DNA from 2 places in the Peribacillus sp. N1 genome. Region 1 is predicted to be linked to the other one. Evidence: riboswitches for the same ligand, from Rfam matches in the RefSeq annotation. Region 1 holds a riboswitch; the other holds the start of a gene.
The links. A riboswitch is a leader RNA that binds a small molecule or an ion and turns the genes downstream of it on or off. The one in region 1 is predicted to bind S-adenosylmethionine.
Positions count from the first base shown of each region.

Region 2: it holds a riboswitch for S-adenosylmethionine, as region 1 does, so the genes downstream of both, ACYP5M_RS12740 (methionine ABC transporter ATP-binding protein) here and mmuP (S-methylmethionine permease) in region 1, are expected to answer to the same signal.

Region 1 covers NZ_BAAHZO010000001.1:1,097,626-1,102,306, reverse strand. Annotated here, with positions in the region: gene ACYP5M_RS05175 (ring-cleaving dioxygenase) at 1-746, shown strand, start outside; gene ACYP5M_RS05170 (alpha/beta hydrolase) at 746-1,354, shown strand; gene ACYP5M_RS05165 (flavin reductase family protein) at 1,372-1,980, shown strand; SAM riboswitch class I at 2,205-2,307, shown strand; gene mmuP (S-methylmethionine permease) at 2,391-3,779, shown strand; gene mmuM (homocysteine S-methyltransferase) at 3,776-4,681, shown strand, end outside.
Region 2 covers NZ_BAAHZO010000002.1:868,503-873,183, reverse strand. Annotated here, with positions in the region: gene ACYP5M_RS12760 (RhaT/GlcU family sugar-proton symporter) at 1-599, shown strand, start outside; gene ACYP5M_RS12755 (SDR family oxidoreductase) at 615-1,400, shown strand; gene ACYP5M_RS12750 (NADPH-dependent FMN reductase) at 1,467-2,012, opposite strand; gene ACYP5M_RS12745 (GNAT family N-acetyltransferase) at 2,435-2,830, shown strand; SAM riboswitch class I at 3,043-3,154, shown strand; gene ACYP5M_RS12740 (methionine ABC transporter ATP-binding protein) at 3,411-4,433, shown strand; gene ACYP5M_RS12735 (methionine ABC transporter permease) at 4,447-4,681, shown strand, end outside.

The sequences.
Region 1 (4,681 bases):
GGGCATACCGAGGGACAATTGGCTCCGGACAAGTGGGGATAACAACATATGCCATTCCGGAAGGTTCATTGGGCTTCTGGGAAACGCGCTTGGGTAAATTTAATATTGACTTTGAAAAGATCTCACGCTTCGGCGAGGATTATCTGGGATTTCAGGACCCACATGGATTGCAACTTGAACTGGTTGAGCGTAAAGAAGGTAAAAATAGCGAGTGGTCATTCGGCGGTGTACCAGCTGATAAGGCAATCAAGGGATTCGGCGGTGCTGTATTATTGACGTCTAAACCGATCAAAACGATGGAACTTTTAGAGGAAGTGATGGGTTTGCAAAAGATGGGGGAAGAGGGCGATTTCATTCGCTTCAAATCCACATCGGACATCGGAAATTTGATAGATGTTAAAAAAACGGTTTTGCCAAATGGGAAAATCGGAGTGGGAACTGTTCATCATCTTGCATGGCGTGCAAGCGATAATGAAGATCATAAAGAATGGAGGGAACATATCGCAAACCATGGCTATGGCGTGACACCCTTTAAAGACCGCCAATACTTCGATGCCATTTATTTCAGGGAAGATGGAGGCATACTCTTTGAAGTTGCCACAGATCCACCTGGCTTTGCTCATGATGAAACGAAGGAAACGATGGGTAGTAAATTAATGCTGCCGCCATGGCTTGAAGAAAAAAGGGAAATTATGGAGAAAACGTTACTGCCGGCAGTGCCGAGGGTACTAGAGGAGGATAAATGATGAAGCATATTTTTCAAAAAGGAAGTAATCCAGATGCACCGTTGCTTTTGCTTTTACATGGCACTGGGGGAACGGAAACGGATCTTTTGCCATTATCGGAGATGGTTTCACCGGGATCATCCGTACTCAGCGTACGGGGAAATGTACTTGAAAACGGAATGCCCCGTTATTTCCGCCGGCTGGCTGAAGGAGTTTTTGATGAAGAAGATTTGATTTTCCGTACGAAGGAGCTTTATGACTTCTTGGAATCAGCGTCCGGACAATATGACTTCGATCGTGACAGAGTGGTGGCATTAGGTTATTCTAATGGTGCAAACATAGCAGCAAGTTTGATGTTCCATTTCGAAGGGGCATTAAAAGGAGCGATTCTTCATCATCCAATGGTGCCTAGACGCGGGATTGCTTTGCCGTCCCTATCGGATATACCTGTATTCATTGCTGCAGGTAAAAACGATCCGATATGCCCCGCAGCAGAAACTGATGAACTTAATCGGATTTTACTGCAAGCGGGTGCTGCGGTGGACGTTCACTGGGAAAATTACGGTCATCAGTTAACACGTACAGAGGTTGATGCAGCAAGTTCATGGTTTCAAAAGAACTTTTTATAAGAATGAGAGGGATGAAGATGATTTCAGTAAATCCTGAAAGTCTTACAGAACGGGAAAATTATAAGTTTTTGACTGGAAGCATCATACCGAGACCAATAGCCCTGGTCACGACACAATCCGAAACCGGTACAATCAATATAGCGCCGTTCAGTTTTTTTAACATAGTCAGTTCCAATCCTCCGATGATTTCCATTTCTGTTCAACGGAAAGAAGGAGTTTTTAAGGACACGGCCCGAAATGCAATTCAAACAGGTGAATTCGTTGTTCATATCACTGATGAAGACAATGTTGCTGATGCAAATCGAACGGCCAAGGAACTCCCGTCTGACGAAAGTGAATTGGGTCTTACCAATTTCACTCAGGCTGTTAGTGATAAGGTGTCGGTACCAGGATTGCAAGAAGCGAAGGTACGCTTTGAATGCACATTGGAGCATGCGATACCTTTGGCAGGTTCCAAGAATAAACCTGGTTGTGATTTATTGATAGGGAAAATAGTCTGCTATCATATAGAGCAGGAGATTTACCATAATGGCCGAATTGACCAGAAGCGGCTAAAACCAGTAGCAAGATTAGCGGGTCATACTTATACAAAACTAGGAGAATTATTTGAAATTGAAAGACCTTAAGGAATATAAGAAAAATGGCGTCATCTTTTAAGGTGTCGTCATTTTTTAAAAATTATTCCCGGTTAGCATTATTTACAATTCTATAATGTAAGCGACTGTTCCAAAAACAAGTTCATATCTATGCCAAAGGTGCGTTGATCGTTTGGATTTTAAAGGAAGTCTTTACAAACCGAAACAAAACTTGACAATTTTTTCATAGATTGATAAAGTTATAAAAAAATAATTTCTTATCCAGAGAGGTGGAGGGACTGGCCCTATGAAACCTCAGCAACAGGTCTGCAATGACACTGTGCTAATTCCAGGGGGTGAAACCTTGATAGATAAGACCGTACGTGTTTATTTGTCAGTAACGCACTCTTTTTTAGAGTGCGTTTTCGTTTTTTCTGGATGCAAGATAAAGGAGAGTAAGAATGGAGAACAAAAGGAAGCATGATTTTCAAAGGAAAATGCAGGCACGGCATATAATAATGCTATCGCTTGGCGGGGTGATTGGAACAGGTTTATTCTTAAGTTCGGGTTATACGATTCAACAGGCAGGCCCGTTTGGCACCATCCTTTCGTATCTGATTGGGGCATTAGTGGTTTATCTAGTCATGCTATGTCTAGGGGAACTGGCAGTACATATGCCCGAGACAGGTGCGTTTCATAGCTACTCAGCTAAATACATAGGTCCTGGGACAGGGTATACAGTAGCCTGGTTGTATTGGCTAACTTGGACAGTTGCACTTGGTTCGGAATTCACGGCTGCAGGATTGTTGATGCAGAGATGGTTTCCATCAATCAATGTCTGGATATGGAGTGCACTATTTGCCATATTGGTTTTGGCATTAAATGCGTGGACCGTTAAATTTTTCGCTGAATCCGAATTCTGGTTTGCGTCTATAAAGGTATTTGCCATTGTGATTTTCATTATTTTGGGAGCAGCGGCAATGCTAGGTTTCATTCCAATAATTCATTCACAATCCGCTCCGTTATTCTCCAATTTTACAAGTGAAGGTTTATTTCCGAATGGTGCTTTTGCCATTATAATGACGATGCTTGCGGTGAATTTCGCATTCTCTGGAACTGAATTAATTGGAATTGCAGCTGGAGAAACTGTGAATCCAGAAAAAACGATACCAAAGGCAATCCGTATGACATTATGGAGATTGATTATCTTTTTTGTAGGAACCATCGTTGTATTATCCGCATTATTGCCTATTTCGGATGCAAGCGTATTAGAAAGCCCCTTTGTGGCAGTTCTTGAACGGATTGGTGTGCCATATGCAGCGGATATTATGAACTTTGTTATATTAACTGCCATTTTGTCTGCTGCAAACTCAGGACTGTATGCGGCATCCAGAATGCTTTGGTCACTTGCAGATAAGGAAACTATATCACCAATATTTGCAAAATTGACAAAACGGGGAGTTCCGATAAATGCAGTCCTTTTCAGTATGTTGGGCGGCTGCTTAGCCCTGTTTTCGAGTATTATTGCACCGGATACTGTTTACATAGTGCTTGTATCCATTTCTGGACTAGCCGTTGTTGTAGTTTGGATGAGTATTAGCATGTCGCAATTTCTATTTCGCAGACGATATATAAACGAAGGAAATTCAGTAAATGACTTAGCTTATCGAACGCCATTATATCCACTCGTACCAATCGTTTCTTTTATGCTATGCCTAGCTTCTTGCATAGGAATTGCATTTGATCCTACACAACGAATTGCACTATATTGTGGCATTCCATTTATTTTGTTTTGCTATGGAAGTTATTATCTGACACAAAACCATAAAGAAAAGAGGAGTAGATCATGAACATTAAAACTAACCCAATTGACGCTATTTTACGAGATCATTCAGTCATGATTTTAGACGGAGCTTTAGCTACAGAGCTAGAGAGGCATGGATGTGATTTGGACGACCCGCTCTGGTCTGCACGTGTATTACTTGAAAATCCAGAAGTGATTTATCAAGTGCATTCTGACTATTTTCGTGCTGGAGCGGATTGTGCGATTACGGCTAGCTACCAAGCCACTGTTGAAGGTTTCGCCCTCCGCGGAATACAAGAAAAAGAGGCTTTGGAGCTAATCAGGAAAACGGTTTTACTCGCAAGAAAAGCAAGAGATGATTTTTGGAAGGAAGAAAATCAAACGCTTAGGCCTAAGCCATTGGTTGCTGCATCTGTTGGGCCTTATGGGGCTTATCTTGCAGATGGTTCAGAGTATGTAGGAAACTATGGTGTTTCGGATGAAACTTTAATTGCATTCCATAGCTCACGAATATCAGCGTTGATTGAAGCTGGAGCTGACCTTTTAGCATTTGAAACGATTCCTTCCCTGCAAGAAGCAAAAGTATTATATTCATTATTGAAGGATTATCCAGAAGTGTATGCTTGGCTATCCTTTTCATTGAAAAATGAAAAAGCGATAAGTGATGGTACTTCACTCGAGGAGTGTACAAGATTGTTTGGGGACAGTGAGCAAATTGCAGCAATTGGCATCAACTGTGCGCCAGTTTCAAGTATCACGGAAGCCATCCAGGTGCTGCGTGCAAACACGGATAAACCAATCATTGTTTATCCGAATTCAGGTGAAACATATAATCCGGAAACTAAAACATGGCATGGGCAAGAATCATGTAACAGGCTCGACCTGAAATCTGAAGAATGGCAACATGCAGGGGCGCGTTTAATTGGAGGATGCTGCAGAACGGCACCA
Region 2 (4,681 bases), on a different contig from region 1:
AAACAATGCCGATATCTACTGGAATGCAGCTCATTTCAACGACTTTATTCGGGGTCATTGTTTTTAACGAATGGTCTACAATGAAAGCAATCATTTTAGGCGTCTTGGCATTAGTCTTCATTATTATAGGAATTGTCTTGACCTCCTTGGAGGATAAAGAATCAAAAGAGGGCAAATCGGGAAACTTGAAGAAAGGAATTGTTATTCTCCTCATCTCGACATTCGGTTATTTGGTTTATGTGGTCGTGGCCCGTCTTTTCGATGTTGATGGATGGTCAGCATTGTTCCCTCAAGCGATAGGGATGGTAATAGGCGGTCTGTTATTGACTTTTAAACATAAACCGTTTAATAAATATACGATTCGCAATATCATTCCGGGATTGATATGGGCTGCAGGGAATATGTTTTTATTCATATCCCAGCCCCGTGTGGGAGTGGCCACTAGTTTTTCCCTTTCGCAAATGGGCATTGTCATCTCAACTCTCGGCGGGATCATCATTTTACGTGAAAAGAAAACGAAACGCCAACTAATTGGAATCATAATCGGAATTATCTTGATCATCATTGCTGGGATTATGCTCGGGATGGCAAAAAGTTAATTGGAGGGTGATTAAATGTATACAGATTTAGAAGGTAAGGTCGTTGTTATAACCGGTTCATCCACTGGTTTAGGGAAAGCGATGGCCATTCGCTTTGCCAAGGAAAAGGCAAAGGTCGTGGTTAATTATCGCACTAAATCAGAGGAAGCGGATAGTGTAATGGAGGAAATCAAAACAAATGGCGGGGAAGCAATTGCAGTAAAAGGCGATGTCACCGTTGAAGAAGATGTGATTAATCTTGTTCAATCAGCGATAAAGAATTTCGGGAAACTCGATATATTCATCAATAATGCAGGAATTGAAAATCCGGTTCCGTCTCACGAGATGCCGTTAAGCGACTGGAATAGGGTAATCAATACCAACTTAACGGGAAATTTCTTGGGCTGCCGTGAAGCTATCAAGTATTTTGTCGAGAACGACATTAAAGGGAATGTTATAAACATGTCCAGTGTACATGAGATGATTCCCTGGCCTTTATTCGTTCATTATGCTGCAAGCAAGGGCGGGGTGAAGCTGCTTACGGAGACACTGGCACTTGAATATGCACCAAAGGGAATCCGTGTGAACAGCATTGGTCCTGGAGCCATCGCCACGCCAATTAATGCCGACAAGCTTGAAGATCCCGAAAAGAAAAAGGATCTTGAAAGCATGATTCCGATGGGGTATATCGGAAAGCCTGAAGAAATTGCTGCGGTTGCTGCATGGCTGGCATCTTCAGAGTCCAGTTATGTAACGGGCATCACTCTATTCGCTGACGGAGGAATGACGAAATACCCTGCATTCCAGGCGGGAAGAGGATGAATTTTGTTTAATGATGCAAAAAGACTCCCAGCAGGCTCAAACCGGCTGGGAGTCTTTTTTAAATCATTAACGAGTATGATGATTATACCAGCTAATGAAATTATCCACGACCGTATCGATAAACTGGACAGTCGACTCATGTGTAAGCCTGCCTTCGTTATCGATTTTGTCATGCACTGCACCAACATATACTTCATTCCCTGGAAGGAGTGGGGAGGCGATGCCTATTGCGAATAAGATTTCACGCAAATGCAATTGAGCTTTAACCGTTCCTAATTGCCCCATTGAAGCACCCATGATCCATGATGGTTTGCCGATTAAGACTTTATCGACACGTGATAACCAATCGATTGCATTGCCCAATACACCTGGAATCGTACCGTTGTATTCAGGAGTTACCCACAAAACTGCATCTGCTTCGGCCACTTTGCTTTTAAATTCTTTTACAACTGATGGAGGGTCATTTTCAATATCTTGATCATAAAAAGGTAATTCCCGAATGTTCAATATTTCGAGATCGAACCGATCTTGATATCTAGATTGAATATATTTGGCAAGCTTAAGGTTGTAAGACTCTTTACGGATACTTCCCACTATTGCAACAACTTTCATCTTCAATACCTCCAATGATTTTTATAATGGATAATCATGTAAATGTATTCCACTTACCTATTATAATTGGAATGTAAATGAAAGGGAAAAAGGATGCTTGGGAAAAAGTTGAGTTAGAGCTTAATAAACAAATTCCTCTCGAACATTCATTCACTTAGGGTTACCCTGCAAAGTTAGACTCGAAAATTAAATAGATTTGTTTGTGCCAATCCAATCCCCATTACTAGAACTCACCAAACAATATTGCATTTGTTTTTAATTTAATATTATGACCATTCCTATAGGGATTAAGGAAAAATCCTTTCAGAGAAAATGAAATAAGACGCTTGAAAAGTAAATAATGAAATATCATGAAGACCGTAAGTGAAATGTTTTTTTTTTGCTTGAAAACTATTTCACTAAAATGACAGGAGAGGATGAAGTTGATCTTTCGTACCATTGATACGGACAAAGATAAAGATATTATCGTTAAATTCAGGAAAGATTCCTTTGTTGTAAGTTTTGGATCTGAGGCAGGTTTTGGAGATGAAAATACATATCTGCAACGAATGGAAGAAAGGGTCCGCAAATTCCCGGGGGGACAGGTGATCATTGAAAAGGACCAAGTACCGATTGGGCAAATGGAACTTCGAATTCGGGCGTATGAAGGAACTGAGATCGGCTATGTAGATCTATTTTATCTTATTCCCGGATACCGCAGTAAAGGCCTTGGCAAGGAATTGGTTCGCTATGCAGAAAACTTTTTCGGGCGATTTAATGTATCCGAATATCATTTAAGGGTTTCTCCGGATAATCAAGAGGGCGATTCACTTATATAAGAATTCAGGCATGATGAAGATAAGGGAAGAAAATGAAATATACCCAGTATGGAGAATGAGCAAATCATTATAGAATATAAAATTTAACTATATTAATATAATTAAAAGGCGTCAATCACTATACTGTGAAAATATTTTAACCGATGAAAAATAGGGTTGACTTTAGAGAAATTAGAATATATAGTGAAGGACATAATTAAATATAACGTTAATTCTTATCAAGAGATGTGGAGGGACTTGGCCCTATGATACCTCGGCAGCGGGTTTTTACTTTTGTAAAAATACTGTGCTAATTCCAACGGACGAAAGTTTGAAAGATAAGAAGGAGCTTTTCTTAGATAATTAATTTAAGAGTTTACTCTTTTTTATGTCTAAAGAGGCCTCTTCTGTCTGATGACGGAAGAGGCCTCTTTTGTTTATTCAAAATGTATATGGTTATTAGGAAATTTGGTGCAATTACTCATGAGTTTCGCAGATTTACTCGTGAGTTTCGAATTTAACCCTATCATTATGAAGCGTTGCAAAGCTCTTCTCTCTGGATAATGAATTCGTACAAATAAACAACATGGGGGGAGATTGGATGATTGAGTTTCAAAATGTTAAAAAGGTATATCAAACAAAGAAACAGACTGTCGAGGCTTTGAAGGGCATTAATTTGACAGTGGAAAAGGGGGATATATTCGGTGTAGTCGGTTATAGCGGGGCCGGGAAGAGTACGTTGATCAGGTTGGTCAATTTGCTTGAACATCCTTCAGATGGTTCGGTGATTGTTGGGGGCAAGGATTTAACCAAATTGAGCGCGAAGGAATTGCGGGCAGAAAAGAAAAAAATCGGGATGATCTTTCAGCATTTCAATTTGCTAAACTCAAAGACCGTTTTTGATAATATCGCCATGCCGCTGATTTTATCGGGAACCCCTGGTAAAGAAATCAAAAAGCGGGTAGGCGAGCTGTTGGAGTTCGTTGGCTTATCGAGCAAAGCAAAGAGTTATCCGGAACAATTATCCGGCGGTCAAAAGCAGCGGATCGGCATTGCGAGAGCATTGGCTACCAATCCATCGATCTTATTGTGTGATGAAGCTACCTCGGCATTGGATCCGCAAACAACGAGTGCTGTTCTGCAGCTCTTAAAGAAAATCAATAAAGAATACAATATTACCATTCTGCTAATCACTCATGAGATGTCTGTCATTCGGGAAATTTGCAATAAGGTAGCGGTCATGGAGGGCGGATGCGTCGTTGAACAAGGTTCGGTTTTCGAAGTTTTTGCGAAGCCGCAAACGGATATTGCAAAAAACTTCGTGAGAACGGTCATACATGACGAAATTCCACAAAGTTTCCTAAAAAGCATAGGGTCCCATATCCCGATTATTTGGAAAATTAATTTTATTGGGACTACTTCGGGTACTCCTTTGCTTTCAACCATCTCGAAGAAATATGATGTTCATTTAAGTGTTTTATCAGCCAATATTTCTGAAATTCAGGAAACGCCTTTCGGGAATTTGATCATCGAAGTGACCGGGAATAAAAATGAGGTGGACAAGGCTTATCAGTATATTAAAGATGAGGGGATTCTCGTCCAGGAGGTGCAGATAAATGGGTAATACGCTTTGGGGAATGGAAATAACGGCAGATCAGCTGTCGACAGCTTTCGGTGACACACTTTATATGGTAGCCATCTCATTGGTATTTTCCGGATTGATTGGTCTTCCGCTTGGTATCCTGCTTGTCATTACAAGAAAGGGCCATATCCTGGAGAATAAATGGGTCTTTAATGTATTGAACCCGATCATCAATATATTGCGGTCGGTTCCTTTCATCATCTTGCTAGTAGCACTTATTCCGTTTACCA